4 regions of the Pantoea sp. X-Soil-ISGK-285 genome follow, and region 2 is predicted to be linked to each of the others. Evidence: predicted binding sites of a transcription regulator. Region 2 holds the regulator's gene; each other region holds the start of a gene.
The links. Region 2 encodes LexA, which represses DNA repair genes until DNA is damaged. Its sites were predicted from a motif close to TNCTGTATGTACATACAGNA; they were not measured.
Positions count from the first base shown of each region.

Region 1 (7,982 bases), 1.1 Mb from region 2:
CATTCATCACGATGTTGTCGCGCAAGGTGGCGGCCGGTAACTGAGGATTCTGTCCTACCCAACTGAGTTGCTGATGCCAGTCACTCCGTCGTATATCGCGAAGTTCAACGCCATTCGCTTTCAGCGAACCCTGATAAGGCAGAAAACCGAGCAGGGCGTTCATCAGGGCCGTTTTACCGGCCCCGCTTTGACCGACCAGCGCAATCTGTTCGCCAGGGACGACAGTAAAAGAGAGCGGGCCGCACAACACCTGACCATCAGGCGCACAGACACGCAGATCTTCGGCGGTAAGTGCGATTGAGCGATCGGCAGTGAAGGGCAACTGGCCTTCCTGCGGCGCGGTGGCAGGCGTCGCCTGCATAAAGGCTTCAAGGGCATCGGCACCGCCTACAGCCTGGGCTTTGGCGTGATAGAAAGCGCCGAGATCGCGCAGCGGCTGGAAAAACTCCGGGGCGAGGATCAGCACCAGAAAGCCGGCAAACAGCGTCACGCCCTGGCCGTAATCACCAAAATGCAATTCGCCCAGATAGGAGAAACCAAAGTAGACGGCCACCACGGCAATCGCCAGCGAGGCAAAAAACTCCAGCACGGCAGAGGAGAGAAAGGCTAAGCGCAGCACTTCCATGGTGCGCTGGCGAAAATCGGTGGTGGCGGCGGCAACCGCCTGCTGCTCCGCTGCGCCACGATGAAACAGCCGCAGCGTCTCTCTGCCGCGCAGGCGGTCGAGAAAGTTACCGCTCAGTCGGGCCAGCACCAGGAAGTTCCGGCGGTTGGCCTCGGCCGCACCCATCCCGACCAGCGCCATAAACAGCGGAATCAGTGGCGCGGTGGCAAACAGGATCAGACCCGCCGTCCAGTTGAGCGGAAAAATAGTCAGCAGAATGCAGCAGGGGATCAGCACCGCCAGGGTCATCTGCGGCAGATAGCGCGCGTAATACTCCTGCATCTCTTCGATCTGCTCCAGCAGCAGCGTCGCCCAACTGCCGGCTGGCTTTCCCTGAATCCACGCCGGCCCCAGATCAGACAATCGGTCTAATACCTGCTGACGTAAAGCCTGACGGATAGCCTGTCCGGCACGATAACCGGTCAGTTCACGGGCATAGTTAATCAGGGCGCGGAGCACAAAGCAGAGCAGTAACAGCAGGATGCTGACAGTCAGGGATTCACGCGGCTGCTGGTCAACAATCAGAGCCTGCAGCAGCGAGGCCAGTAAACCCGCCTGAGCAATGATCAGAAGTGCACTTGCCATGCCCAGCAGGGTGTTGAGTCGCAACCAGCGACCGGCGAAATGACGTTGCTGACGAAGCCAGCGGGTAAGATGCTGCTGCCGCGATTTGTCCATGCGAGACCATGATGAATGTCGATGACGGGTGAAAATGGAAAGACATTTCCATCTCTTCAGGCGCAAGAATCTAGCATGAGAGCAATAAAAAAGGCGACGGAAAAACCGTCGCCTGGAACATTTGAGATCAGAGGGTTAACAACTTACTGATCGTTTTTAACCAGTCCGTCAAGAAAGCGCTCAGCGTCTAACGCGGCCATACAGCCGGTGCCCGCAGAGGTGATCGCCTGACGATAGATATGGTCCATCACATCGCCTGCCGCAAAGACGCCAGGGATGCTGGTCTGAGTGGCGTTGCCGTGCAGACCTGACTGAACTTTGATGTAACCGTTCTCCAGCGCCAGCTGACCTTCAAAAATGGCCGTATTCGGGCTGTGTCCGATAGCAACAAAAAGACCCGCCACCTCCAGCGCTTCTGTCTCATCACTGTTCTGGGTAGAACGCAGCGTCAGACCGGTGACACCCATCTGATCGCCCACCACTTCTTCCAGCGTGCGATGGGTATGCAGCACGATATTGCCATTGCGCACTTTTTCCATCAGGCGGTCGATCAGGATCTTCTCTGCGCGGAAGCTATCACGACGGTGAATAAGGTGCACTTCAGCCGCAATATTCGCCAGGTAGAGCGCCTCTTCCACAGCCGTGTTGCCACCGCCAATCACCGCGACTTTCTGGTTGCGATAGAAGAAGCCGTCACAGGTTGCACAGGCAGAGACGCCTTTGCCTTTGAAGGCATCTTCGGAAGGCAGACCGAGGTAGCGCGCTGACGCACCGGTGGCGATGATCAGGGCATCTGCCGTGTATTCGCCGCTGTCACCCGTAAGGCGGAACGGACGGTTCTGCAAATCGACGGTGTGAATGTGATCGAAAATGATCTCAGTATTAAATTTTTCGGCATGCTCATGCATCCGCTCCATCAGCGATGGACCTGTCAGATCGTGCGGGTCGCCCGGCCAGTTCTCCACCTCGGTGGTAGTGGTCAGCTGTCCGCCTTTTTCCAGACCCGTAATCAGTACCGGGTTCAGGTTGGCGCGTGCAGCATAAACGGCTGCGGTATAACCCGCTGGGCCGGAGCCCAGAATGAGTAACTTACTGTGTTTGGCCGTACTCATGCGTTCCTCAGTTTCATTCGGCTGACATAGCCTGCGATTGTAGGGAATATCCGGCGACAATGACAAGGCTTAGGCAATTTTGTTAACGATAGCTGCAAACGGCGTAGACGATGAGCGACGGTTTTGCCTGGGCCAATGCGCCAAAAGGGGGCAAAACTCGGGTTAGAGGGGTGCAATAGTGGAAAAATAGTCATTTAAAAACAGATACCCAGCGGACTGTCTGGCATCTTGTCCTGAATTTGGTGATTTTACTTTGACAATCGCCTGCGCTTTTGCGAAAACATTATCAGAAGCGAATAACATTTATCGGAACAAAACAGGTTTTCATCGCCCGTTTTGCACGTAACGCCGAATAAAAGCAGCCTGATATGGATAATGACGCATGATGTGGACAGACAACATGCGTCATATCGATAGGTGTCAGAACACAGGCTCTGTTAGCTCACTTCAGAAATGCCCCGAACAATGAGCGTTTTCAGGGCGTGGCAGGTAAAGGGAAGGAATTAAGAGAGACAATAATAATGGTAGACAATAAGAAACGCCCCGGGAAAGACCTCGACAGAATTGACAGGAACATTCTGAATGAACTTCAGAAAGATGGTCGCATTTCAAACGTAGAGCTTTCCAAACGCGTAGGCTTATCGCCTACGCCATGTCTTGAACGCGTGCGTCGTCTCGAACGTCAGGGATTTATTCTTGGCTACACCGCGCAGTTGAACCCGCACTATCTGGATGCGTCGCTGCTGGTGTTCGTTGAGATTACTCTGAATCGTGGTGCACCGGATGTGTTTGAGCAATTTAACGCCGCTGTGCAAAAACTTGAGGAAACTCAAGAGTGTCACCTCGTTTCCGGCGATTTCGACTACCTGCTGAAAACGCGCGTACCTGATATGTCAGCCTACCGTAAGCTGCTGGGTGAAACCCTGTTGCGCCTGCCGGGCGTAAACGACACGCGTACGTATGTGGTGATGGAAGAGGTTAAACAGAGCAATCGACTGGTGATCAAAACTCGCTGATGCGGGGCAGGTGCAAAACCTGTGAGATTTCGGTACACTCCTGTGCATTCATACAGGATCAGCGTCGGGCTCGCCCGGCGCTGTTGCTTCTTACTTTACAGGCACCTGGAGAGTCCTCTTGAGCCAGGAATATACAGAAGATAAAGACGTTTCGTTACAATCGATGAGCAGTGGACGTCGTCTGCTGGAAGCAATGCTCATTCTGGTGGCGCTGTTTGCCATCTACCTGATGGTTTCTCTGGTCAGTTTTAACCCTTCCGACCCGAGCTGGTCGCAAACGGCCTGGCATGAACCTATCCACAATATCGGCGGCAGCGTCGGTGCCTGGCTGGCTGACACCTTACTCTTCATTTTTGGTGTGATGGCGTATGCCATTCCGCCCGTCATCCTGGGTCTGTGCTGGATTGCTTTCCGTCAGCGCGACAGCCAGGACTACTTTGACTACTTTGCCGTCGGGCTGCGCTTAATTGGCGTCCTCGCGCTGGTGGTGACGACCTGTGGTATGGCGGCGCTGAATGCCGATGATATCTGGTACTTTGCCTCGGGCGGCGTGATCGGCAGCCTGGTCAGTAATGCTATTGCACCCTGGTTCAGTCCGGCTGGCGGCACGCTGATGCTGCTCTGCGTCTGGGCGGCGGGCATTACCCTTTACACCGGCTGGTCATGGCTCACCATTGCAGAAAGAATTGGTGGCGTAGTCATGGGCGTACTGACGTTTGCCAGCAACCGCTCACGTCACGATGAACCCTGGCAGGAAGAGGATGACGAGCGGGACGCGCGTGAATACGCGGATGTGCCTGAGCTTCATGCCGCCGATCAGGATGATGATGTGCTGCTTTCTGCCCCACGTGCAGTTGCTGAGCCTGCGGCGTCACAACAGGATCCGCTGCTGGCTAAAGCTGCAGCAGCCACCAGTGCGGCAGTCGCGGCCACCGCTGAAGCCGCTGAGGTGACCCTCGCCCCGGCAGTCACGGTGACGCCTGCACCTGTCGCTGCACCTGCTGCTGCGGTTTCAGCTTCGGCGCCTGCCGCGTCAGCGACATCCATCCCTGCATCGCCGTCTGCACAACCTGCGCCTGCGTACGCACAGAGCGCGCCAGCTCCGCAGAGTGTGGCGAATTCCCCGGCGCAGAGTGCTTCTGAACCCGCAGACTCACCACCGCTTTATCATTTTGAAATGCCAGACGACGCTCCGGCTACGCCGTCGTTCAGTGCTTACGACGATGATGAACCTAAAATGGGTAACTGGCGGGATACGTCAGCCATCCCTGCGGCCTCGGCGGCAGCGGCAGCGGCAGCCGCTGCAACGGCAGCCCAGGCAACAACGCGTACTGCGCCTGTTTTTGATTTAGCCCCTGAAACCAATCTCAATCCGCAGGTTAAACAAGGTATCGGCCCGGCACTGCCGCGTCCTAACCCGGTAAAACTGCCAACCCGTCGTGAGCTGGCCTCTTATGGCATTAAGCTGCCTTCTCAGCGCATGGCAGAAGAGAAAGCGAAAACGGAAGAGACCGAACCGGTTAGTGCTGGCTCCGTTTCCTCTGCTCCGGATGCTGAAGAGGCGCTGCAGCAGGCTGAACTGCGACAGGCTTTCCAGTCTGAACAGCAGCAGCGTTACGGCACCAGCTGGCAGCAGGACGAGGAAGATGAACAGGATGCACAGCAGCAGGATGCACTGGCGCGTCAGTTCGTCGAGCAGCAACAGCAGCGCTATGAGCCAGAAGTGAAAAAAGAGCCGGTATTTAATATTGATACCGCCTCAGCGTTTGATTTTTCACCGATGAAAGATCTGGTGGATGACGGTCCTTCTGAACCGCTGTTTACCATTGCGGCGACGCCAGAACCTGAAGCCCCGGCGGTTTCGCACGAACCCTGGCAGCAGGTGAGTGAGGTTTCAAGACCTCAGGCTCCGGCTCATGTTCCTGCACCAGCCAGCTTTGCCCCGGCAGAACCTGCCTATAGCGCGCCGGCTGCACCGTCTGAACCTGACTATGCTGCGCCTGCGGCAACCTCTGCGCCCGCTTATAGTGCCCCTGCGGCTCCTCAGGCTCCGGCGTACGCTGCGCCTGCCTATGGCACGCCACCGGCAGCGCCGCTTCAGCCGGTGGAAGAGGCGAAACCTTCACTGCATGACAGCCTGATTCATCCGTTCCTGATGCGCCATGAGCAGCCGCTGGAGAAACCTTCCACGCCACTGCCTTCGCTGGATCTGCTGACCGCACCGCCAGAAGAGGAAGAACCGGTTGATATGTTCTCGCTGGAGCAGACTGCCCGTCTGGTGGAGTCGCGCTTAGGCGATTATCGCGTCAAAGCGGAGGTGGTCGGTATCTCGCCTGGCCCGGTTATTACCCGCTTCGAACTTGACCTGGCACCGGGCGTTAAAGCGGCGCGTATCTCCAACCTGTCCCGCGATCTGGCGCGTTCGCTGTCGACGGTAGCGGTTCGTGTGGTGGAAGTGATCCCAGGCAAACCCTACGTAGGTCTGGAACTGCCAAACAAGCATCGTCAGACCGTCTATCTGCGTGAAGTGCTGGATTGCCCTAAATTCCGCGACAACCCTTCACCGCTGGCCGTCGTGCTGGGTAAAGACATTGCCGGTCAGCCGGTGGTGGCCGATCTGGCGAAAATGCCACACTTACTGGTCGCCGGTACCACCGGTTCCGGTAAATCTGTGGGCGTGAACGCCATGATTATCAGCATGCTGTATAAGGCGACGCCGGAAGAAGTTCGCTTCATCATGATCGACCCGAAAATGCTTGAGCTGTCGGTCTATGAAGGTATTCCGCATCTGCTGACCGAAGTGGTCACAGACATGAAGGATGCTGCCAATGCGCTGCGCTGGAGCGTCGGTGAAATGGAGCGTCGCTACAAGCTGATGTCGGCACTGGGCGTGCGTAATCTGGCGGGCTACAACGAAAAAGTGGAACAGGCCGAAGCGATGGGTCGTCCGATTCCCGATCCGTTCTGGAAGCCGGGCGACAGCATGGATATGACGCCGCCGGTTCTGGAGAAGCTGCCTTATATTGTTGTGATGGTCGATGAGTTTGCTGACCTGATCATGGCAGTCGGTAAAAAGGTGGAAGAGCTGATTGCCCGCCTGGCACAGAAAGCCCGTGCTGCCGGCATCCATCTGGTACTGGCGACACAGCGTCCATCCGTGGATGTCATTACCGGTCTGATCAAAGCGAACATTCCGACGCGTATCGCCTTTACCGTTTCCAGCAAAATTGATTCACGTACCATTCTCGATCAGGGCGGCGCGGAGTCATTGCTGGGTATGGGTGACATGCTCTACATGCCGCCGAACTCCTCGCTGCCGATTCGTGTTCACGGTGCGTTTGTTCGTGACCAGGAAGTGCATGCAGTGGTTCAGGACTGGAAAGCGCGTGGTCGTCCGCAATATATCGACAGCATTACGGCGGGCGAAGAGAGCGAAAATGCCGGTGGCATCGACAGTGATGAAGAGCTCGATCCGCTGTTCGATCAGGCGGTCGGTTTTGTGGTCGATAAGCGCCGTGCGTCGATTTCAGGCGTTCAGCGTCAGTTCCGCATCGGCTATAACCGCGCGGCACGTATCATTGAACAGATGGAAGCGCAGGGCATCGTTTCTGCACCAGGACACAATGGTAACCGTGAAGTGCTGTCGCCACCGCCACACGATATGTAGTGGCTAAATGTTTTGAAACACAACGCAATGAGCCAGTTCCGACTGGCTCATTGTTTTTATGCGGTTAAACCCCATATCTGAATCAGCTTTCGGTTTTTTCCTCTGTTCTGATGGCGGAACGGCGGCCAGGCTTAATGCAGTTATCGATGGGAACGTTTAAATAAGGAATTGAAGCAGATGAAATTACGCGTAATCGCTCTGGGCCTGTTGGCCACCTTTTCTTCAGCCAGCGTTCTGGCTGATGCTTCCAGTGATCTGCAACAGCGCCTGAACAAGGTCAGCAGCTTCCACGCCAGCTTCACCCAAAAAGTGACCGACAGCAGCGGCGCGAATGTGCAGGACGGCGAAGGCGAATTGTGGGTAAAACGTCCCAGCCTGTTTAACTGGCACATGACCGCGCCGGACGAAAGCATCATCATCTCCGACGGTAAATCGCTGTGGTTCTACAACCCGTTTGTTGAGCAGGCGACAGTCAGCCTGTTGCAGAATGCGACCAGCAACACGCCCTTTATGCTGATTGCCCGCAACCAGTCAAATGACTGGAAGCAGTACAATATCAAACAGCAGGGTGACAATTTTGAACTGACACCTAAGAACAGCGACGGCAACCTGAAACAGTTCACCATCCAGGTGACGTCCAGCGGGACCATCAACCGCTTCAGTGCTATCGAGCAGGATGGCCAGCGCAGCGATTACCAGCTGAAAAGCCAGCAGAATGGCGCTATCAGCCCGGATAAATTCACGTTCACACCGCCAAAAGGCGTGACGGTGGACGACCAACGTCAGTGAGGTCACGGTGAGTAACCTGTCCCTGGATTTTTCCACCGAAAATTTCAAACCTCTGG
Region 1 is NZ_AP035938.1:1,372,227-1,380,208, forward strand. It holds gene cydD (heme ABC transporter permease/ATP-binding protein CydD) at 1-1,342, opposite strand, end outside; gene trxB (thioredoxin-disulfide reductase) at 1,486-2,454, opposite strand; gene lrp (leucine-responsive transcriptional regulator Lrp) at 2,976-3,470, shown strand; gene AC6I8B_RS06475 (DNA translocase FtsK 4TM domain-containing protein) at 3,589-7,137, shown strand; gene lolA (outer membrane lipoprotein periplasmic chaperone LolA) at 7,315-7,926, shown strand; gene AC6I8B_RS06485 (replication-associated recombination protein A) at 7,934-7,982, shown strand, end outside.
Region 1: the regulator LexA is predicted to act here: its motif matches at 3,509-3,528, upstream of AC6I8B_RS06475 (DNA translocase FtsK 4TM domain-containing protein).

Region 2 (7,982 bases):
CCCAGGCCAGACCGGTGGTGACCAGCGGGCGAATCTGGTAGGTGTCGCGGAAACCATTGACCTCTTTGGTCTGCAGATCGCGTGAAACCAGGTTCTGTCCGGTTACACCCAGCGTCCAGTTTTCAGCAAAGGTGGTCGCCAGACCGGCATCAACGTTGAAGCCGGTGTCGGTGCTGCGATACTGGCTGTTATTGATGTCACTTTTGTCGTAGTTGTAAATACTGGCGGTGTAGTTATAGAGCCAGGTTTTCTGCACTTTCGGTGTGACGCCTACCGATACTGGCTGACCAGCGATGGTGAACTCATGCGCCACCGCCACACCATAATCGGTGACCAGCGCCGCTAAGCCATTCGCGCTGGAGCGCAGGTTATTTTGATCGCCAGGACGAGGAAGCACTGTGCCGTTAGCCACACCGCGCAGATAGTCGATATCGCTCTGGACCACATTGGCACGCACGTGCGCTGAGCCATAGGCTTTGGTGATAAAGGCGAAAGGCAGCGTCTCGTCAGGGATAGTGACGGCCAGGGCAACCCCGGCGTTACCGTCCGCTTTGTTGCCGCGTAAATCATTTAGCTGGTTGGCGACATCGCCTGAGGCGGCGCGCACTTCAGGATAGCCACGCAGATAATCAGCGAAGGTTAAATTACTGAGCACGTCGCGGTAGCGATCAACGGTATCGGTAATATCATCCACTTTATCTATCAGCTTATCTTTGTCGGTGACCTGAATACCGGCTGAAGGGAAAATAATGCTGACGCTATCGTCGGGTTTGGCGCGCGTCATTAATGCCGGGTTCGCCAGCACTGCGGAGCCATAAAGAGAAGATGCTACGCCGGTGCCGCCCATGGCGTCATTACGTGCATCATACCAGGTCCCTGCCGCCATGGCGGAAGAAGAAAGGAAAAGCGCGGTCGTTACAGCTGTGTAGATTAGCGCTGAACGTTGAGCGGATTTTTTCACCATTTGCCTGCCATCACCTGAGAAATTGTCATTGAAACATTCAATGACTGAATAGTTTGTTAGCCCTATTGTGAACCCTGGCTAACGCGTTATTGCTGTGAATTCAAAGGAAACAGTGTCTTAATTCAAAGGATTGGACGTTTTCCAATCAAAAAACCGTTGTAATTGTTCAAACTGCATTGGGATATTTCAAATAATGCCAGACTTTTCTTAAGTCTTTCTGAACATTACTTCTTAACTCAGTGAGATGCAAAGCAAAATGCCAACAAATTCCGCTTCAGGTGGATTCAGAATGGATCTGATTTGTCGTCAGATTTGAGATAGAAGACGGCTTAAATTCTGATTATGCTGCTTTATCAGGCAAATGATGCTGTTTTTTCAGACGAAAACCAACCTCAGCGCCGCGAAACTATGTGTGATAAAATAACATCACTTATCCAGCGGAGAATTTTCATGACAAACATGACGTCGCAGCAAATTTTGATTCAGGCCGAAAAGATGTGCCTGCAGCGCGGTGTGCGTCTGACTTCGCAACGTGCTGAAGTGTTGCGCCTGATGGCCGAGCAGCCTGGCTCGATCAGCGCCTACGATCTGCTGGATCAACTCCGGGTCAGCGAGCCGCAGGCCAAGCCACCCACGGTTTACCGGGCGCTCGATTTCCTGCTGGAGCAGGGTTTCATTCATCGGGTGGAATCCAACAACAGCTACGTCATGTGTCACCATTTTGAGGCACCAGCACATACATCGGTGATGCTGGTCTGTGACCGCTGTGCCGCCGTTACAGAGAAGCAGGCGCAGGGCGTAGAGAAGATTATTGCTGGTCTGGCAGGTGAAGCGCAGTTTGCATTACGCCACAGCGTGATTGAAGCGCATGGTTTATGTGAAAATTGTGCTGCGGTTGAAGCCTGTACGCACCATGAAAGCTGCGAGCATGACCATCAGGATGAGGGTAAAAAGCGGGGGAAACGCGGGTAATCGGCACATCCTTGTGCGGTTCCGGTGAGGGCCCACCGGAACGCATTCAGCTGATTATCAAGCTATTGTCTGATTACCAGCGGTGATCTTTGTTCTGACCTTCCCAGTCGCTTACTTCGCGCTCGGCTTCATCTTTGGTAGAGCCGTAACGCTCCTGGATTTTGCCGACCAGCTGATCGCGTTTACCTTCGATAACCTGCATATCATCGTCGGTCAGCTTGCCCCATTTCTCTTTCATTTTGCCTTTGAACTGCTTCCAGTTGCCGCTTGCTTCGTCTTTATTCATGGCAGACCTCCAATCCTCGGGTTTTAATGATTATCTTGCTACTTAACAAAATAACGATACAAAGCGCTGGTTAACTGCGCTGCATGGAGTTAATTGTAGTAGCCAATTTATTAACCGTGGAATAATACAGAATAATCCGTATCGGCTTGCGTGCAGCCACGGCTGACTCAGGCATCAAACCAGCTGTTCTGACGCCAGTGCTTACGCCAGATGAGCCACAGCGACAGGCCGCGCAGCGCCAGGAAAATCGTGACCGCCAGCCACAGACCATGGTTACCTAACACCGGTACGCTAAGCAGCGTCAGAAAATAGCCGGCTGCGGCAACTACCATGCTGTTACGCATCTCACGCCCGCGCGTCGCTCCGATGAACATGCCATCCAGCAGATAACACCAGACGCCGATCAGCGGCATTATCATCTGCCAGACCAGATAGCGGTCCGCTGTCTGCTGGAGTGACTGAAGAGAGGTCAGCAGGGTAACGATCTGCGGGCCAAAAATGGCATAGATCAGCGAGAAGAACAGCGCCACCACTACCGCCTGCCGACAGGCAGAGTGCCAGACGCGCAGGAGCTTGCTGCCATCTTTTGCACCATGCGCCTCACCCGCAAAAGCTTCAACCGCATAGGCAAAGCCATCCAGCGCGTAAGCCGTAAAAGTGATGAACATCAGTAATACTGCGTTAACCGCCACCACATCCGGACCCAGCCGGGCACCCAGTACGGTCAGCGAGGCGAAACAGAGCTGCAGCATCAGAGAGCGCAGCATGATGTCCCGGTTCAGTCGCAGCAGCCGGCCGCTGTCACCGCGCCAGCTCTGCTTCAGCAGGCTAAGCGTAATTCCGCGCAGTTTTAACACCCGCCAGACCATGATGCTGCCGACAACCAGCGTAATGTATTCCGCCAGCGCCGTGGCGGTTGCCGCCCCCGCGACACCCCAGTGCAGCCCCATCACCAGCCAGAGATCGAGCACGATGTTAACCAGGTTGCCCACCACCAGCAGGATCACCGGCGCGCGTGCATACTGCACGCCCAGCAGCCAGCCCAGAATGACCAGGTTTGCCAGCGTGGCAGGCGCACTGAGCCAGCGAATCTGAATAAACAGTGCCGCCTGTTCGAGTACATCGGGATTGCCGCCAACGAGATGGGTCGACAGCTGAATAATCGGATAACGCAAAGCGATGAACAGTACGCCCGCCAGCAGCGCAATGATCAGCGGCTGAGTCAGCGCGCGTGCCAGCGCCATTTTATCGCCAGCGCCAAATGCCTGCGCCGTAAGGCCAGTGGTACTCATTCGAAGGAAAAGCAGCAGCATAAAGAGGAAGCTGGTCACTGTAGTCCCGACCGCAACCCCGCCAAGATAGACAGGGCTGTCGAGATGACCAATTACTGCAGTATCGACCACTCCCAGTAAGGGAACGGTGATATTTGAAAGGATCATCGGCAGCGCAAGCCGCCAGAGATTTTTATCGGTTGCCGTAATAAAGCGCATTCGCCGTTCCGTGCTCAGTGTCGCTGCGCAAAAGAGGCAGCGACAAAATTAGGGCAGACAGAATAGCATCAGAGAAGGCGAATGCACGCTGGCAGAAGAATCAGAGCCACTCGCCGTTGCGCACCACGCCAACAGCCAGACCTTCTATGGTCAGTGACTGCGCACGGGTATCGACGACAATCGGGTCAAAATCGCTGTTTTCCGGCAGCAGATGCACGATAGCACCCTGCTTTTTCCAGCGCTTAACGGTGACTTCATCATCAATGCGGGCAACCACAACCTGGCCGTTACGCACATCCTGGGTTTTATGCACCGCGAGCAGGTCGCCATCCATAATCCCGATATCTTTCATCGACATTCCGCTGACGCGCAGCAGGAAGTCAGCAGACGGCTTAAACAGGCCCGGATCGACCTTGTAGTGGGTTTCGATATGTTCCTGCGCCATGATCGGCTCACCGGCAGCAACCCGGCCAATCAGCGGTAGCCCTTCTGAGGCTTCTTCTTCCATTAACAGTCGAATGCCGCGCGATGCACCGGAAACGATCTCGATGACGCCTTTGCGCGCCAGCGCTTTCAGATGCTCTTCTGCCGCGTTCGGCGAACGGAAGCCCAGCTGCGCGGCGATTTCGGCACGCGTAGGCGGCATGCCCGTTGAAGAAATATGGTCGCGAATCAGGTCATAGACCTGCTGCTGCCTGCTGGTTAATGCTTTCATCCCGCCCCCTGGTTGTTTATACAGTCGCTGTGAGTATATACAGGTATTGGTGAAATGGAAACCGATTGTCAGGGAAAACGCGCCCTCAGACGCGTTATGGAAGGCTTATCGCAAATGTGTCCAGAGCAGCGCGATCCAGACGAAGAGTGCCAGTAATATGCTGATCAGCACCGCCGCCGAGCCCATGTCTTTTGCCCGGCCCGCCAGCGGATGATGCTCCTGACCGATGCGGTCGACCACCGCTTCAATGGCGCTATTGAGGATTTCAACAATGACCACCAGCACCACCGCACCAATCATGAGGATGCGGGAGACCACATCGACATCCAGCCAGCACGCGATAACAATAGCGGCCAGCGCAGCCAGCGCTTCCTGCCGAAACGCCGCTTCATGTTGCCAGGCGGCACGAAGCCCCTGCCATGAGTAACCTGCAGCTTTTACTATTCTGATAAGTCCGGTGGCATTATTTGCCATGATGTGGGAACCCTTTCATCGGATTGACGTCAATGTCTGGGCTGCGTGCAATTGGCACCACCACAGATCTTCGCTGCGCTTTCTGGTATGCTTGCGGCGCTTTGCTAACAAGAGGCTTCATGTTGTCTATGTCAGGTTGGCGTAAACTCTATTACAAACTGCTTAATTTACCACTGTCGTTTTTGGTAAAAAGTAAGGCCATTCCGGCCGATCCCGTGTCTGAACATGGTCTGGATCCGACCCGACCTATTATGTATGTTTTGCCTTACGATTCGAAGGCCGACTTACTGACTTTACGTGCACAGTGTCTGCGGCATCACCTGCCCGACCCGCTCACTCCGCTGGAGATTGATGGTTCTCTGCTGCCGCGCCACGTCTTTATCCACAATGGCCCACGCGTCTTCCCCTATTTTGTGCCCAGCGTTGAATCTGTGAAAATCTTTCACGATTACCTGGACCTGCATCGCAATAACCCTAAGCTGGATATTCAGATGCTGCCGGTCACGGTGATGTTTGGCCGCGCACCAGGACGTGAAGTCCAGGGCGAAGCAACGCCACACCTGCGGGTGCTGAACGGGGTGCAGAAGTTCTTTGCCGTTATCTGGCACGGGCGCGACAGTTTTGTCCGCTTCTCGCCGACAGTGTCGCTGCGCCGCATGGCAACTGAACACGGTACGGATCAGTCGATCGCCCAGAAGCTGGCTCGCGTGGCGCGCATTCATTTTGCCCGCCAGCGGCTGGCGGCGATTGGCCCGCGCTTGCCGGCGCGTCAGGATCTGTTTACTCGTCTGCTGCAATCCAAAGCGATTGAAAAAGCAGTAGAAGATGAAGCTCGCAGCAAAAAAATCTCCCATGAGAAAGCGCAGCAGAACGCCGTCGAAATGATGGAGGAGATTGCGGCAAACTTCTCCTATGAAGCCATCCGCGTAACTGACCGCGTGATGGGCTGGCTCTGGAGTCGGCTCTATCAGGGCATCAACGTCAATGGCGGCGAAAAAGTCCGCCAGCTGGCGCAGGATGGCCACGAGATTGTCTATGTGCCGTGCCATCGCAGCCACATGGATTATCTGCTGCTCTCCTATGTGCTCTATCATCAGGGTCTGGTGCCGCCGCACATCGCAGCCGGTATCAATCTCAACTTCTGGCCAGCCGGCCCGATTTTCCGTCGCCTGGGCGCTTTCTTTATTCGTCGTACCTTTAAAGGCAACAAGCTCTACGCCACGGTATTCCGCGAATATCTCGGCGAGCTATTCACCCGCGGCTATTCGGTTGAGTACTTTGTCGAAGGAGGCCGTTCACGAACCGGTCGCCTGCTGGACCCTAAAACCGGCACCTTAGCCATGACGCTGCAGGCGATGCTGCGCGGCGGAAATCGCCCGATCACGCTGGTGCCGATCTATATCGGCTATGAGCACGTGATGGAAGTGGGCACTTACGCTAAAGAACTGCGCGGCGCGGCGAAAGAGAAAGAGGGCTTCATGCAGATGGTGCGCGGCTTACGCAAGCTGCGCAATCTCGGTCAGGGTTACGTGAACTTTGGCGAACCCCTGCCGCTGGTCAACTATCTCAACAAGCGGGTGCCGGAATGGCGCGATGCCATCGATCCGATTGAGCCGCAGCGTCCCAGCTGGTTAACACCAACCGTCAACGATATTGCTGCCAGCCTGATGGTGCGTATCAATGAAGCGGGCGCGGCTAACGCCATGAACCTCTGTGTCACCGCCCTGCTGGCGTCACGTCAGCGCTCACTAACCCGTGAACAGCTGATTGAACAACTGGAGTGCTATACCCAGTTGCTGCGCAACGTGCCTTACTCGCCAAATGCGACCGTACCCGATCTTTCAGCGGAAGCGCTGCTGGATCACGCCATGGGTATGAATAAGTTTGAGAGTGAAAAGGACAGCATTGGCGACATCATCATTCTGCCGCGTGAGCAGGCGGTGCTGATGACCTACTATCGCAACAATATTCATCACATGCTGGTGATGCCGTCGCTGATTGCCGCTATTGTTCAGCAGCATCAGACACTGAGCGAAGCAGAACTGCTGCGTCAGGTGAGCCTGATCTACCCGATGCTGAAGAGTGAGCTGTTCCTGCGCTGGCAGACCGATGAGCTGCCACAACTGCTGACCGAACTGAGTCAGGAGCTGGCGCGTCAGGGCCTGATTACGCTCGAAGCTGGCGAATTGCGCTTTTCCTCAGCGCGCTATCGCACGCTGCAACTGCTGGCCGCCGGTGTGCGTGAAACGCTGCAGCGTTATGCCATTACGTTCTCCATTCTCAGCGCCAAGCCGACGATTAACCGCGGCACGCTGGAGAAAGAGAGCCGGACGCTGGCACAGCGTCTGTCGGTGCTGCACGGTATCAATGCCCCGGAATTCTTCGACAAAGCGGTCTTTACCTCACTGGTCCTGACCCTGCGCGATGAAGGTTATATCAGCGACAGCGGTGATGCCGATGTTGCGCAGACCCTGGCGACCTGGCATATGCTGGCAGACCTGGTCACCAGCGATGTCCGCATGACGATTGAAACCGCTGTGGCGCACGACTGACCCCAGCGCGCATAGTAAAAAGGCGACCTCATGAGGTCGCCTTTTTTGTGCCTGAATCCCCTGTCAGAACAGCTGGCTGAACGGCGGGGTATTCATCAGTACACCGAGGAACAGCACCATCCCAACATAGTTATTATTGAGAAAAGCCTGGAAACAGGGTTGCCGCTCGCGTCCGGCGATCAGCTTCTGTTGATAAACAAACAGCGCGGCGGCCAGTAATAGCGTCCAGTAGAAGGCGCTGTTCAGATGTAGCATGAGGCCAACCAGCGCCATCAGCAACAGCGTCGCCAGTTGCAGCAGACCAATGATTAGCTTGTCGAAACGGCCAAAGAGAATCGCGGTCGACTTCACGCCAATCTTCAGGTCATCATCCCGATCCACCATCGCATACTGAGTGTCATAGGCGACCGTCCAGCAGATGTTGGCGATGAATACCAGCCAGCAGACCAGAGGTAAGGACTCACTAACTGCGGACCATGCCATGGGAATGGCCCAGCCAAAGGCGGCACCCAGCACTACCTGCGGCAGG
Region 2 is NZ_AP035938.1:306,380-314,361, reverse strand. It holds gene AC6I8B_RS01380 (conjugal transfer protein TraF) at 1-964, opposite strand, end outside; gene zur (zinc uptake transcriptional repressor Zur) at 1,415-1,936, shown strand; gene AC6I8B_RS01370 (CsbD family protein) at 2,010-2,222, opposite strand; gene dinF (MATE family efflux transporter DinF) at 2,390-3,712, opposite strand; gene lexA (transcriptional repressor LexA) at 3,813-4,427, opposite strand; gene AC6I8B_RS01355 (diacylglycerol kinase) at 4,533-4,901, opposite strand; gene plsB (glycerol-3-phosphate 1-O-acyltransferase PlsB) at 5,030-7,453, shown strand; gene ubiA (4-hydroxybenzoate octaprenyltransferase) at 7,517-7,982, opposite strand, start outside.

Region 3 (7,982 bases), 1.1 Mb from region 2:
CGGAAGGCTGGAGCGGAAAAAAAGCGGGGCAGGACTCCTGGCCTGACGCCTGGTATCAGCAGGATCGTCACGTCTGGCACAACGGCTACGGCCCGGCGGTTGCCACCGACTTTATCAACCGCTTTAGTGAGGATGTGGCGCTAATGAAGGCCAGCGGGCTGACCCACTACCGCACTTCAATCAACTGGTCGCGTTTCCTGATCGATTACGAAACCGCTACGGTCGATGAGGAATACGCGGCTTACTATGACCGGCTGATTGATGAAATGCAGCGCCAGGGCATTGAACTGATGCTCTGTCTGGAGCATTACGAGCTGCCCGCCACGCTGCTGGCGCAGTATGGCGGCTGGCAGTCAAAGCATGTGGTTGAACTCTTTATCCGCTATGTCGAACAGGTGTTTAAACGCTATGCCGGTCGGGTCACGCGCTGGTTTGTGTTTAACGAGCCGATTGTGGTGCAGACCCGCGTCTATCTCGACGCGCTGCGCTGGCCTTATGAGCAGAACACCCATAAATGGATGCAGTGGAACCACCACAAGAATCTCGCGACCGCCCGGGTAGTGCAGCTGTTCCGCGCGGCAGGCTATGCTGGTCGCATTGGTACCATACTCAATCCGGAAGTCACCTATCCGCGATCATCAGCCCCGCACGACCAGAAGGCGGCGCATATTTATGACCTGTTCTACAACCGGGTGTTTCTCGATCCCGCCATTAAAGGCGAGTATCCGGCGGAGCTGCTGGCGCTGCTTGATAAGCATCAGATTGAGTGGGAAACCACCCCGGAAGAGCTGGCGATTATTGCCGCCAATACCGTCGATGAAGTCGGGCTTAATCTCTACTATCCGCATCGCGTGAAGGCACCGTCCCGCGCCTGGCATCCCGAGACACCCTTTCATCCCGCCTGGTATTACGAACACTTTGAACTGCCGGGGCGACGGATGAACCCTTCGCGCGGCTGGGAAATTCAGCCTGAAATTATCTGGGATATGGCGCAGCGGATGCGCGATGAGTACGGCAATATCCCGTGGTTTGTGGCTGAAAGCGGTATGGGAATTGAGAACGAAGCGCAGTTCAAAAATGCCGACGGGGAGATTCAGGACGATTACCGCATCGCATTTATCAGCGAGCACCTGCATCAGGCGATACGCGCCAGTCAGGCGGGTATTAACTGTCAGGGCTACATGCTGTGGGCGTTTACCGACAATGTCTCGCCAATGAATGCCTTTAAAAATCGCTATGGTCTTATCGAAATCGACTTAAATAAGCAGCGTCAGCGCCGTATGAAGAAATCTGCCCACTGGTTCCGTACGCTGCGCGACACGCAGCAATTTACTCTGTGGCTTGATGATGAGCCGAAATAACGCGAGGAAACGAGCATGAAACGAATTGTTCTGGCCTGTGCTGCGGGCATGTCGACCTCAATGGTGGTGACGCGGATGGAAAAGGAGGCCGCCGCGCGCGGACTGGCATTTCAGATCTACGCCATTCCGGAGCAAAACCTGCGTGAAGAGCTGCAAAACTACGGCAACGAGGTGGTGGTCGTGCTGCTCGGGCCACAGGTGCGCTTCAAACTGGAGGAGAACAGAAAACTCACCGACAGCTATCAGTTGCCCATCGCGGTGATCGATACGGTTGCTTACGGCACGCTGAATGGTGCAAAGGTACTCGATCAGGCGCTGGCTTTGATACACTGAGCCCCAGTTTGCGAGCCAGCCTCTCCGGTTCGCGGGCATTGTCGCGCAGGGAACCGCGGCAATGCCGTTAGCGCATTGATTGCAAAGGGTGACAGTGTGGACAAAGCCGAAGCGCCGCAAGAAAAAAAGCAGTATCAGGAAATTGGTCAGCACCTGCGTCAGCAGATCTGTGACGGGCACTATCCGGTGGGATCGCGCCTGCCGCCTGAACGTCAGCTGGCTGAAACCTGGGGCGTCAGCCGGACCATCGTGCGCGAGGCATTATTGATGCTGGAGCTGGAAGGTACGGTGGATATCCGCCAGAGCTCCGGCGTCTATGTGATGCGTATTCCTTCAGCCAGTGATGATGAAGAAGAGGCCTTCTTCCGCAGCGACGTTGGCCCGTTTGAAATGCTACAGGCACGTCAGTTGCTGGAGAGCAATATTGCAGCCTTTGCCGCAAAAATGGCGACCAAAGCGGACATCGAAAATCTGCGCCGAACGCTGGAACAGGAGCAGCGTGCTATCGCCGCCAACGACAGCAGTCAGGACAACGACAAGTTGTTTCATCTGCTGCTGGCGGGTGCCAGTCAGAACCAGATGCTGCTCGATACCGTCACCAGTATCTGGCGACATCATGACAGCAGCCCGCTCTGGCAGCAGCTGCGCCCGCAGTTTGAAACCCGCGCCTATCGCCTGAAGTGGCTCGGCGATCACCAGACAATCCTGGCCGCTCTGCGTCGGCGTGATGTGATGGGGGCCTGGCAATCTACCTGGCAGCACCTTGAGAACGTCAAGAATACGCTGCTGGAGCTTTCCGACGCCGATGCGCCTGACTTTGATGGCTACCTGTTTGATTCAGTCCCGATCTTTCAGGGGAAACTGATGTGATTGAGATTGTATCGCTCAGCGATGCCCCCAAATTTGCCGATCAGATCATCGACTGGCAGTGGCGCGCATTTGGTGAAGCCACCAGCCGTGCGTTCTTTGCCTGTGTGGTGAACAGCAGCCTTATCGGTGCTGATTTTCCGGTGACTTTCGTTGCCGTGGAGGCGGGCAGGGCAGTCGGCACGGTGGGATTCTGGCGCTGCGACCTGATCAGCCGTCAGGATCTTTTCCCCTGGCTTGCGGCGCTCTATGTTGATGAGTCGGTGCGCGGCAAAGGTGTCAGTGAGGCGCTGCAGCAGCATGTCATCGCCTATGCACAGGCGCAGGGCTATCCACAGTTGTGGTTATGGTCAACGTTTGAGGGTTACTACGAACGTTATGGCTGGCTGCCACAGGGCGAAGCGCTGGAGTATCCCGCTAAGCCGGTAAAACTCTATTATCGCGACCTGTAAGAGATGCCAGCCGCCATCGCGGCAGCTGGCAACAGAACGCTTAGGGAGCCGGATAGGTATAACGACGGTGGATCGCCTCAATGCCTTCCAGGATCTCTGCATTTAAGGTCAGATTGAAGCTGTCGATATTGATCTGCAACTGTTCAGGCGTAGTGGCGCCCAGCAGCGTGCTGGCCACAAACGGCTGCTGACGCACATAGGCCAGGGCCATCTGCGACGGGTCGATCTGATGCTGCTGAGCCAGTGCTACATATTCGGCAATCGCCTTTTGTGACTGCTCGCCGCTGTAGCGGGTAAAGCGGCTGAACAACGTGTTGCGTGCACCCGCAGGCTGTGCGCCATTCAGGTATTTACCGCTCAGCGTACCAAACGCCAGGCTGGAATACGCCAGCAGCTCTACGCCTTCATGCTGGCTGATTTCGGCCAGACCTACTTCAAAGCTGCGGTTCAGCAGGCTGTAAGGATTCTGAATGCTGATAATGCGCGGCAGTTCATGCTTCTCCGCCAGCTGCAGATAGCGCATCACGCCCCACGCGGTTTCGTTCGACACCCCGATATAGCGGATCTTACCGGCGCGCACCTGTTCGGTCAGCGCTTCCAGCGTCTCCAGCAGCGTCACCTGAGCGGTGGTTTCGCTGTACTGATAGCCGAGCTTGCCAAAATAGTTGGTCTGACGCTGTGGCCAGTGCAGCTGGTAGAGGTCAAGGTAGTCAGTATTCAGGCGTTTCAGGCTGGCATCGAGTGCTGCGCGGATATTTTTACGGTCCAGCGCCATATCCGGGCGAATCGACGCATCATTGCCACGTGAAGGCCCGGCCACTTTACTGGCCAGAATGATTTTGTCGCGGCTGCCGCGCTGTTTAAGCCAGCTACCAATATATTGTTCGGTCAGACCCTGGGTTTCCGGACGCGGGGGCACCGGATACATCTCGGCAGTATCAATAAAGTTGATGCCGGAACGGATAGCTAAATCCAGTTGAGCATGGGCGTCGGCTTCGCTGTTCTGTTCGCCAAACGTCATGGTGCCCAACCCCAGCTGACTCACTTCCAGCGTGCTGTGGGGAATACGATGATAGTGCATTGCCAGCTTCCTTTTCTTTATGGAATGGAATGTTGTGTCCTCAGGGACTATAGCGCGAGCAATGGCGGGGAAGGAAGGGGGAAAAGTCGGGGAAATCACCTGCCAGCCGGGAATCGGTGGCAGGTGATTAAATCGGGCACTTAACGTTCAATGATCGTAGAAACCTCATCGCTGTTAATCTGCACCATATGACCCGTCTGGTCAGTGTACTCCACCAGGCCGGTCTCTTTATCAATGCTCGGCTTGCCTTCGGTCATGATCATCCGGCCATCTTTGGTCGCCATGACATAATCAGAACTGCATCCACTTAAGAATGCGGCGGTTACCATCACCAGTGCTACTCCTGCCAACCCTTTCATCACGCCTAATCCTCACAAATGGTCAAGTGCAAACAGTGTAGTAATAAATGGTTTTGCCGGCAGGGTTAATCGTATGAATCTGAAAATAAACGGGCGAGCAGGCTCGCCCTTGACTTTATCAGGCGTGCTTTTTCTTACTGCGCATCAGGTTAAGACACTCAACCGCCATTGAGAAGAACATAGCGAAATAAATGTAACCTTTTGGTACGTGGACCGCAAAACTCTCCAGGATCAGGGTGAAACCGACCAGAATCAGGAAAGAGAGAGCCAGCATTTTCACTGACGGATGGCGGTCAACAAACTCACCGATAGCGCGCGCAGCGAACATCATCATCAGCACGGCAATAACCACCGCCGCCATCATAATGAACAGATGATCGGAGAGGCCGATGGCCGTGATCACCGAGTCGAGGCTGAAAATAATGTCGAGCATCATGATCTGTACAATCGCACCCAGGAAGGAATGGACGCGGGTGTTGTGTTCGCCTTCGCTGCCTTCGATCGTTTCATGGATCTCCATGCTCGATTTCCACAGCAGGAACAGTCCGCCGAACAGCAGAATCAGATCGCGCGCCGAGAACGCATGATCCATCAGCGTAAAGAGCGGGTTAGTCAGACGGGCTACCCACGCGATAGAAGCCAGCAGGCCAAGACGCATCAGCATCGCGCCCATCAGACCAATGCGACGTGCGCTGGCTTGCTGGTGTTTTGGCAGTTTAGCGACCACCAGCGACAGGAAAATGATGTTATCAATACCCAGCACCACCTCAAGGATGGTCAGGGTGCCCAGCGCCAGCCAGGCGTTGGGATCGGAAATCCACTCAAACATACCGACATTTAATCCTAAACGAAAAGTAAACGGCGATTATACGCATTCAATTCGCCGATCTCCCACAAAATTGCGACACATCAACGCGGGTGGCGACGTTCAGAGGAGAAAATGACGCGCCAGCAGGGGCCTGGTGAAGCTTTTCTTCAGGTAGAAACCGCGCGGCAGCGTCATGATTGGCTGGCCCTGATCGCCGATTCCTTCTGTCAGCGCTTTGCTATTGGCGGCTTTGGGCCGGATTTGCAGCCAGGCACCATGTCGCGCGGTAATCTGCTCTACGCGACCCAGCACAATCATATCCATCAGCTCTTCCCAGTCCTGCCGCAGCATCTCATCTTCTTCCGCATCGGGGCTCCATAACAGCGGCGCGCCGACACGGCGTTCCCGCAGCGGAATCTCACGCCCGCCTTCAACCGGGATCCACAATACCCGCGCCAGCTTGTGGCGCACATGGCTGGTGAGCCAGGTCACGCCGCTGTTGCCGGTCAGAGGTGCCACGCAGACAAAGGTGGTTTCCAGCGGTTTACCCTGCGCATCAATCGGGATGGTTTTCAGTTCGATACCCAAATGGGCAAAGTCCTGCTCCGCTTTGCTGCCTGCGCTGGCACCAAGATGCCACTCCAGCAGCATGCCGACCCAGCCCTTGTCGCGTTTGAGATCCGCAGGCATGGGCAGACCGGCGCGCGCGGCCAGGGTTTCCAGGGTCAAACCGGCTAAATCCTGCGCGCGTGCCAGCAGGCTGGCTTCATCTTCAGGTGGTCCTGGCTGGTAACTCATGGTGAACACTCGCAATGATTAAAATTTGTACAACAGCGGGTGAGTCACGTTTCTCACATAAATAATCCGCGTCAGGGATCGATAATAACATGATAGATCGTGCTTTTTTTAGCGGATTGCACGCTCGCCGCCCCAGGTGCTTCTGGGTTATCCCAGCTTACCCGCAACAATGAACAGGATCTCCAGCCCGGTTATCCACAGAAAAATGGGATAACCACCGTCTGAGTGCGGTACTGGTTCCATTTACAGCCTTGACTTTTCACGATATGGCTATAATTTCGCCGCTCTGGCCTAACCCTGAGCGATTATCTGTGGATAAAAAGCAGTGTGCTTATATTTTAAGCTATTGTCAGTTACCATGAAAATATTCACTGTTTATAAAAGATTTACCGGTAAGGTTTTCGATTTAATTTCATTAAAAATCATACTGATGTGTTGTTGGTTCTTTTTGGCTCTTCAGCGTGCACGGAAAAGGTTATTCAGATAACTCCCGCGTTCTGCACAAAGCTATCCACAGAAAAGGTGAATAAGATCGATCTTTTTCTCGGTCATTGTTTATAACTTTGCCATTTTCTGTGAGTTATCCCGGCGATGATGGCTTAACCCCCCATGAATCCAGTGGTTTACCGCCTGTAAGGAGTATGAAACAATCAGCTCATTCAAATTTTGCTTTGAGGTAGTCCGGTGATCGATGATGATGGCTACCGCCCGAATGTTGGTATCGTAATCTGTAACCGGCAGGGACAAGTGTTATGGGCCAGGCGCTTTGGACAGCACTCCTGGCAATTTCCTCAGGGAGGCATCAATCCCGGTGAAACCGCAGAACAGGCGATGTATCGCGAACTGTTCGAAGAAGTCGGATTACACCGGAAAGATGTTCGAATACTTGCTTCTACCCGTAACTGGTTACGTTACAAGTTGCCAAAACGTTTGGTGCGTTGGGACACAAAGCCGGTATGTATCGGCCAGAAACAAAAGTGGTTTCTTCTGCAGTTAATGTGTAATGACGCGGATATCAATGTGCAGCACAGCAGCACGCCCGAGTTCGATGGCTGGCGCTGGGTCAGTTTCTGGTATCCGGTGCGTCAGGTTGTCTCCTTTAAGCGCGACGTTTATCGTCGGGTGATGAAGGAATTCGCTGGCGTGGTGATGTCTATGCAGGAGAGTGCGGGGCAGCGAAATAATCCTGCCCATCGACGTAAGAGAGGATAGGCCACGCCCTTTATGCTCACTCAGTTGCGCGAAATTGTAGAAAAAGTGGCGAGTGCGCCGCGTCTCAATGAAGCACTCGACATCCTGGTTAATGAGATCTGTCTGGCGATGGATACGGAAGTCTGTTCCGTTTACCTCGCCGACCACGATCGTCACTGCTACTACCTGATGGCGACGCGCGGACTTAAAAAACCGCGTGGCCGCACCGTGACCCTGGCGTTTGACGAGGGGATCGTCGGTTTAGTGGGCCGTCTGGCCGAACCGATTAACCTTGCTGACGCCCAGAGTCATCCCAGCTTTAAATATATCCCCGCAGTGAAAGAGGAGCGCTACCGCTCCTTCCTCGGCGTGCCGATTATCAGCCGTCGCCAGTTACTGGGCGTGCTGGTGGTACAGCAGCGCGAGCACCGTCAGTTTGATGAAAGCGAAGAGTCGTTTCTGGTCACCCTTGCCACCCAGATGGCGGCATTGCTGTCGCAGTCGCAGATGGCCCAGCTGTTTGGTCAGTTCCGGCAGACGCGGGTGCGCGCAATTGCAGCTGCGCCTGGCGTGGCGGTGGCACCGGGCTGGGTGGATGAGACGCAGCCACTGCTCGATCAGGTTTCGGCTGCCTCAACGCTGGATGTTCATCGCGAACGTGAGCGTCTGTCGCTCGCCATGAGTGAAGCCACCAGTGAATTTCGTCGCTTCAGTAAACGCTTCAGCGCCAGC
Region 3 is NZ_AP035938.1:3,325,926-3,333,907, reverse strand. It holds gene AC6I8B_RS15720 (glycoside hydrolase family 1 protein) at 1-1,361, shown strand, start outside; gene AC6I8B_RS15715 (PTS sugar transporter subunit IIB) at 1,377-1,694, shown strand; gene AC6I8B_RS15710 (FCD domain-containing protein) at 1,791-2,564, shown strand; gene AC6I8B_RS15705 (GNAT family N-acetyltransferase) at 2,561-3,013, shown strand; gene AC6I8B_RS15700 (NADP(H)-dependent aldo-keto reductase) at 3,054-4,094, opposite strand; gene AC6I8B_RS15695 (YgdI/YgdR family lipoprotein) at 4,235-4,453, opposite strand; gene AC6I8B_RS15690 (TerC family protein) at 4,572-5,282, opposite strand; gene mutH (DNA mismatch repair endonuclease MutH) at 5,382-6,059, opposite strand; gene rppH (RNA pyrophosphohydrolase) at 6,744-7,271, shown strand; gene ptsP (phosphoenolpyruvate--protein phosphotransferase) at 7,284-7,982, shown strand, end outside.
Region 3: the regulator LexA is predicted to act here: its motif matches at 6,291-6,310, upstream of mutH (DNA mismatch repair endonuclease MutH).

Region 4 (7,982 bases), 600 kb from region 2:
AGGCGTGGTAGAAACCTCACTGAATATCGGTGTGGTGACCATGGAAGCCGATCATGCAGAGATCAACTGCCTGATCCGTTCGCTGATCGACACCGGCCGCGATTATGTGGTGCAGATGCTGACCTCACTGGGCCAGCTGGCCGGTGCACAGACCAAAGCGAAAGGCGGCTACCCAGGCTGGCAGCCTGATGCGGACTCCGCCATTATGGCGCTGACCCGTCAGACCTATATCGCGCTGTTTGATAAGACCCCGAACATTCAGGTGATCCACGCCGGTCTGGAGTGTGGTCTGTTCAAAAAACCGTATCCGGAGATGGATATGGTATCGATTGGGCCGACCATCACCGGGCCGCACTCGCCGGATGAGCAGGTTCACATCGAAAGCGTTGGCCTTTACTGGAAACTGCTGACCACCCTGCTGAATGTGGTGCCAGAAAAGTAATTCTGTCACAAAAAAAGTAAACCAGGCTCCGGCCTGGTTTTTTTATGCCTGTGACTTTCCCCCAGCATAATTCGCTGCCTTTTCCGTCCTTTACCCCGTTATTCCGCCGCTTTCCCGCGCTTCGCTGGTCACAGCCGCCATTATGTCCAGATGTCTGGATGGCTAATAAGATTTCGTGCTAGCTTATGCGCTTTCGGCTGTTGCCGCGCCTTAAGGTTCAGGAAAAAATGCGGCCAGTGATTCTTCAGGAGAGTAATGACATGCCAGGGTTAAACTGCCTTGAGATGCGTAACATCTCCATCGCTTTTGGCGGGTTTGCCGCGCTATCGTCGGTGGATTTCCGCAGTGACGGCCATTCAGTACATGCTCTGACCGGCGCTAACGGCGCGGGCAAGTCAACACTGATGGCGATCCTTTCCGGTGCGCACAGCCACTACAGCGGCGAGATCCTGCTGGATGGTGAGCCGGTCTCCATCCGTACGCCGCGTGATGCGAAACGGCTGGGTATCCATCTGGTTCAGCAGGAAGTGGACGTGGCGCTGGTGCCGCAGCTCAGCGTAGCGGAAAACATTCTGCTGGATCGGCTGGCAGAGCCTGGCCACCGCTATCGCTGGGGCGAGGTTCGGCGTCAGGCGCGGGCGCTGCTGGCTCAGCTCGACGTGGCGCTGGACGTCAACCGGCTGGTGGAGCGCTGTACCCTGGCTGAAAAGCAGCAAATTCTGCTGGCGCGCGCGCTGTCGCACCACTGCCGCTTTCTGATTCTGGATGAACCCACCGCCCCGCTGGATCAGCATGAAAGTGAGCGGCTGTTTGCTGTGGTGCGTCGCCTGCAGGCCAGCGGCATCGGCGTGGTGTTTATCTCTCACCGCATCCATGAACTGAAAGCAATCTGTGACCAGCTGACGGTGCTGCGTGATGGCCGGTTGATCGAAACCGGCCCGATGGCGGCACTGAGCGGTGAGCAGATCGTGGAGAAGATGCTGGGGCATCAGCTCACCGATATCTTCCCGGCCCGTCGTGCGCAGCAGACTCAGCCGCTGCTGCTGGCGATTGACGGTCTTCATGATGAGCAACTGCTGCAGGATATCTCGCTACGATTGCACAAAGGGGAAATTCTGGGCATTGCAGGCCTGGCCGGTGCCGGTAAAACCGAACTCTGTAAGGCGCTGTTTGGTGCCAGCAAAAGCCGCGTCAGTCGCGGTGAACTGCATGGCCAGCCGTGGCAGCCCCGTTCGCCGCATGACTCCGTCAGTCGCCGCATGGCGCTGGTGCCGGAGGAGCGGCGCAAAGAGGGGATCTTTATTGATGAGTCGGTGGCAATGAACCTCAGCGTCAGCGCAGACGACAGCTTTTCGCGCTGGAGCCTGTTTGGCCATCGCCAGGCGTGGCGCTGGGCGGAGCAGGTTATCCAGCAGTTGCAGGTGCGCACCACCGGTCCGGCACAGACGCTGCGCCGTCTCTCCGGCGGCAATCAGCAGAAAGTGGCGATAGGCAAATGGCTGCGCAACAACGCCGACGTGCTGATTTTCGATGAGCCGACGAAAGGCGTCGATATCAAAGCCAAAACCGAACTCTTCACCCTGATCGATAACCTGGCGCGCGAGGGGAAAGGCATCATTTACGCGTCGGGAGAGTTTTCTGAACTGGTCGGTTTATGCGACCGGATTTGCGTGCTCTGGGATGGACGCATTGTGGCCGAACTGGCTGCACGCGACGTCACCGAAGAGACGCTTTTGCTCTATTCCACCGGAGGAACCCCTGCGTGAGCAGCAAAGAAACCAGCCTGAATCTGACAGCCTCGCCGTGGCGTCACCAGTTGTTCGACTTTCTCTATAAATGGGGCATGTTGCTCACGGTGGTGATCCTGATCGCCGCCTTTGGTCTCGCCTCCGACAGCTTCCTTGAACCCAACAACATCATCAATATTCTGCGCTCAATTGCCATTGTCACGGTGATTGCGATCGGCGTCTCGATCTCGCTGACCGTTGGCGGCTTTGATCTGTCGGTCGGATCGACCGCCTCGCTGGCCAATGCGCTGGTGATTTCACTGTTTGTCTGGTACGGCTTCGGCACTACCACCGCCATCCTGCTCACCCTGGCGCTCTGCACCCTGGTCGGGCTGTTTAACGCCTTTCTGATTGTGATCCTGCGCATCCCCGACATGCTGGCAACGCTGGCGACACTGTTTGTGATTCAGGGTGTGGCGATGACCTACAGCTTTGGCGGATCGATCACCGAGAACATGGTGCTGCCGAGCGGTGATATGGCGGAAGGCACCATTCCGGCGGCGTTTGGCCTGCTCGGCCAGGTGCCCACCATCGTCATCATTATGCTGGTCGTCACCGTCGCCGCGCAGCTGGCGCTCTCACTGACTAAACATGGTCGCCGGATGTATGCGCTGGGCGGCAATCCGGAAGCGGCGCGCCTTTCCGGCATCCGCACCACCCGCTATCGGGTGCTGGCTTATGTGATCGCCTCACTGCTGGCCGGTCTGGGCGGCATTCTGCTCGCCTCGCGTATCGGCTCCTCGCAGGTGAACGCCGGTAGCGGCTACCTGATGGACGCGGTCGCGGCGGCGTGGATCGGCTTCTCACTGGCGGGTTCCGGCAAGCCGAATGCACTGGGCACGCTGGTCGGTGCGGTGATCCTCGGCGTGCTGCAGAACGGTCTGGTGATGCTCTCTGTTCCCTACTACGCCATGGACATTATTAAAGGGCTGGTGCTGGCTTTAGCACTGGCGATCACCTATATCCAGCGCCGCTGAGGCGCGTTTACCGGAGTTGATAACAATGCAAAAAATAACACTCTCGCTGCTGGCCCTGAGCCTGCTGAACGCCAGCGCCGCCTTCGCGGATACCGTCACGCCGGTGCCTGCGGCTATCGCCAGTCATGATGGCCCGATCCGTATTGCGGTGATCCGCAATCTCGGCTCCGATGACAACACCACCCAGTTTGTTTCCGGTGCCATTCAGCAGGGTCGTCAGCTTGGCTTCAAGGTCAGCACCTTCCTCAGCAATGGCGACGATGCGCGCTTCCAGGATTTCGTGAATCAGGCGATCAGCCAGAAATATGACGGCATCGTGCTGTCGCACGGTAAAGCGCCCTACGCCAGCGGACTGGTGAAGCGCATTGCCGATGCAGGCATTAAGCTGTCGGTGTTTGATACGCCGGTGGATAGCCCGATCCCGGGCGTCACCGTCACCGCGCAGGATGACGCTTCACTGGCGCAGCTGTCGCTGGGCCAGCTCATCCATGATTTCAACGGCAAGGCGAACATCGTCAAGCTATGGGTTGCCGGTTTCCCGCCGATGGAACGCCGTCAGGTGGTGTATGAAAAACTGCTGAAAGAGAATCCGGGCATTCATCAGCTTGAGTCGATTGGTGCGGTTTCAACTGACGTTCAGGGCGACACCGCCAATAAAATTGGCGCGATTCTGGCGAAATACCCGAAAGGCAAAATCGACGCCATCTGGGGTGCCTGGGATGCCTTCAGCCAGGGCGCTTACAAAGCGCTGCAGGAGAATGGCCGTACCGAGATCAAGCTCTACAGCATTGATGTCTCGAACCAGGATTTGCAGCTGATGCGCGAGAAAAACAGCCCGTGGGTGCAGACGGTAGCGGTGGATCCTAAAACTATTGGCGCGGTGAATATGCGTCTGGTGGCGAAGAAAATTGCCGGTGAAGAGACGCCCGCGACTTATCAGTTTAAAGCGGCATCAATCTCTCAGCAGCAGCTTAACAGCCAGCCTGGCGCGGTGAACGTCGCGTCGCTGAACAAGATCATTCCGGGCTGGGGCAGCAATGAGGATTTCGTCGCACCGTGGTTTGCGACCCTGGCGGCGAAATATAAGAAGTAATCGGATGTCAGCCTTGCCGGTCGGTGAGGCTGACGGTTACAGACCCAGCAGCAGCTGACGCTCCAGCTGGGGATCCACCATCGTCACATGTAATCCCACCAGCCGCACGCCGCGCCCGGCACGACGCTCATCCCAGGTTTTACGGGCGATGGCAATCATGTCCTCTTTGTTCAGCACCGGCCAGATATGCTCCTGGGTCGTCTGCTGAAAATCACTGAACTTCAGTTTGACGCCCTGACGCGCCACCTGCTTGTCAGGTCGGATCTGCGTCAGCCGGCGATCCAGTTCGGCGTAGAGAAAATCGATAATTTCCAGGCAGGCATCCCAGTCGCTGATATCTTCCGCCAGCGTTCGTTCAACCCCCAGCGATTTACGCTCGCGCTCAACGATCACGCTGCGGTCATCAATGCCATTACTGCGCTCCCACAGCACCCGGCCAAACTTGCCAAAGCGCTTTAACAGCAGCGCTAAGTCCGCCTTCTGCACGTCGCCACAGGTTACCAGCCCCATCTCTTCCAGCTTTTTGGCCGAGACCTTGCCGACGCCAGGGATTTTCGCCAGCGGCAGGGTCAGCAGAAAACCGGACATCTCCGGCGGGGTAATCACGAACTGCCCGTCCGGCTTATTGAGGTCAGAGGCGATCTTCGCCAGAAATTTAATCGGGGCGATGCCCGCTGAGGCGGTAAGCCCGGTTTCACGGTAGATGGTGGCACGGATCGCCTGCGCCATCAGCGTGGCAGAGCCGTGACAGTGGGGGCTGTCGGTGACATCCAGGTAAGCTTCATCGAGGGAGAGCGGTTCAATCAGCGGCGTATAGCGGGTAAAGATGTCGCGGATCTGCGCGGAGGCTTCTTTATAGGCGTCAAAGCGTCCTGGCAGCAGACGCAGATGCGGGCATAACTTGAGGGCCATGCCGGTTGGCATCGCGCTGCGCACGCCAAATTTGCGCGCCGGATAGTTGGCGGTGCTGATCACGCCGCGACGTTCGCGGCTGCCACCAATGGCGATCGGGATGTCGCGCAGCTGGGGATTATCACGCATCTCCACCGCGGCATAGAAGCAGTCCATATCGACATGAATGATTTTACGCATACCCCCTCCGGCACTGGATAAGTATACAGTTGGCAGGGGTAACTGCAATATTTGTCGCGCTGACGATTAAAGTTTACAAATTTCTGGCCGAATATCCTTCAGTAAATCGCGAATTTGGCTGACGCCGTCTTGCTAAAAAAACAGACAATGTTTAATGTTGCGCTGCGGTAGCGGACAGTTCCGATAATGCAAACAGAGACGCACATTTTGCGTCATGTTCTCTTCACCTCAAGGTACACACAGCATGGGCAAAATCGCACTCCTGTTTGCGATGATTTTACTGCCAGCCCTCAGCATGGCAATGACACCCGAACCCGTCTCAACGGCACCGGTCAGCAAAGAATTAAAGAAGCAGTTACTCGGCACCCCGGTCTATATCCAGATCTTCAAGGAAGAACGCACGCTCGAACTCTACGGCAAAATCGGTAACGAATACCGCCTGCTGGACACCTACCGCATCTGTAACTTTTCTGGCGGCCTCGGCCCGAAACGCCGTGAAGGCGATTTCAAAAGCCCGGAAGGTTTTTACAACGTGAAGCTGAATCAGCTGAAGCCGGATAGCCGGTTTTATCGCGCGATCAACATCGGCTTTCCGAATCAGTACGATCGTAATCAGGGCTACAGCGGCAATTACCTGATGATTCATGGCGACTGTAAGTCGATTGGCTGCTATGCCATGACTAACGCCTATATGGATGAGATTTTTACCTATGTGAATGCCGCACTGCGTAACGGCCAGCAGGATATCAGCATCAGCATCTATCCATTCCGCATGACCGACAGCAATATGCAGCGTCACCGCTACTCCACCTATGCCAGTTTCTGGCAGCAGCTGCAGCCGGGATACGCTTACTTTGCTAAATATCATCAGCCGCCGATGGTTAATGTCGCCAGCGGTAAATATGTGATGAACAGCAGCCCGGCACCGGTTTTAGCCAGTCCCGAAGCCGCTTCACGTTCATTCCTGGCGCTCTCCAAGGCAGAATAACGCCCATTCACCTGGCACAATCCGCTGCCAGGTTTCATTGGCCGTCAGTGGCTGCGTAGCAATCACCGTCACCACGTCATGCGGCGTGGTGTGCTGCTGAAAATCGACCTCCACATCCTGATCCAGTAACTGCGCCCGGCCAAAGGGTGCGCGGCGGGTGATCCAGTAAAGATTGGTGGAGCAAAAGGCCATCAGATAACGGCCGTCTGACAGCAGCATGTTAAACACGCCCTTCTGCCGCAACGTGCCGGCAAGCTCCCCGATAAAACGGAATACCGCAGGCCAGTTGCCTGGCGTACGCGGATAGCGCGTCGCCAGCTGATGCAGGATCCAGCAGAACGCCTTCTCACTGTCCGTTTCGCCCACCGGCCGGAATGTGCCGGTCTCCAGCTGCCGATAGCCCCTGAGCTGCCCGTTGTGCGCATAGGTCCAGTTACGGCCCCACAACTCACGGGTAAACGGGTGGGTATTTTCCAGCGACACCTGCCCGCGATTCGCCTGGCGGATGTGCGCCACCACCGAATGCGATTTGATCGGATACTCCTGCACCAGACGCGCAATCGGCGAGTTAAAGCTCGGCAGCGGATCTTTAAACGTACGACAACCTTTATCTTCGTAGAAGGTAATGCCCCAGCCATCTTTGTGAGGCCCGGTTCCACCGCCACGCTGAACCAGACCGGTAAAGCTGAAACAGATATCCGTGGGAACATTGGCGCTCATCCCGAGCAATTCGCACATAGCCACCGCCTTAGAGTAAGCGGCCTCCCGTCAGGCGGGAGGCCAGCGCAGTTACTTCACCATCTCTTTTTCGATCAGCAGCATCAGGATGTGGATCACTTTAATGTGGATCTCCTGGATGCGATCGGCATAACCAAAGTGTGGCACCCGGATTTCAATGTCGGCACTGCCTGCCATCTTACCGCCATCTTTACCGGTCAGGGTGATCACTTTCATCCCCTGCGCACGGGCAGCTTCAATCGCTTTAATGATATTGGCAGAGTTACCGGAAGTTGAGAGGCCCAGCAGCACATCGCCCGGACGCCCTACCGCTTCCACATAGCGTGAAAAGACATAGTCATAACCAAAATCATTACTGACGCAGGAGAGATGGCTGACATCAGAGATGGCAATCGCCGGATAGCCAGGACGATTTTCGCGGTAGCGACCGGTCAGCTCTTCAGCGAAATGCATCGCATCGCAATGTGAACCGCCGTTACCGCAGGAAAGCACCTTGCCGCCCGCCTTAAAGCTGTCAGCCAGCAGCACCGCCGCACGCTGGATCGCATGGATATTGGCCTCGTCGCTGAGGAATTTATTCAGCGTATCAGCAGCTTCATTAAGCTCAGAGCGGATAATGTCCTGGTACATAGGGATGTCCTTTTTTAGGAGAGGTTAATCGCAGCAAGTTTAACGGAATGGCCGGTCAGCGCAAAGCGTCATGCCATGGCTGGCCAGGCAGTGGCGGTGATTATCGCTGCAGCAGGTGATGCAAAAATGGACAGAAATCGGTTTTTGTGAGGCAGGTTGTAATTGCGATGTAAACAAATTGATAAATCAACCCAACTGCTCTAAACCTCTCTACATAACAGGTCAGACCTCTTAC
Region 4 is NZ_AP035938.1:904,810-912,791, reverse strand. It holds gene pepD (beta-Ala-His dipeptidase) at 1-442, shown strand, start outside; gene AC6I8B_RS04150 (sugar ABC transporter ATP-binding protein) at 703-2,208, shown strand; gene AC6I8B_RS04145 (ABC transporter permease) at 2,205-3,206, shown strand; gene AC6I8B_RS04140 (sugar ABC transporter substrate-binding protein) at 3,232-4,299, shown strand; gene dinB (DNA polymerase IV) at 4,336-5,391, opposite strand; gene dpaA (peptidoglycan meso-diaminopimelic acid protein amidase) at 5,636-6,379, shown strand; gene AC6I8B_RS04125 (class II glutamine amidotransferase) at 6,350-7,117, opposite strand; gene lpcA (D-sedoheptulose 7-phosphate isomerase) at 7,169-7,747, opposite strand.
Region 4: the regulator LexA is predicted to act here: its motif matches at 5,403-5,422, upstream of dinB (DNA polymerase IV).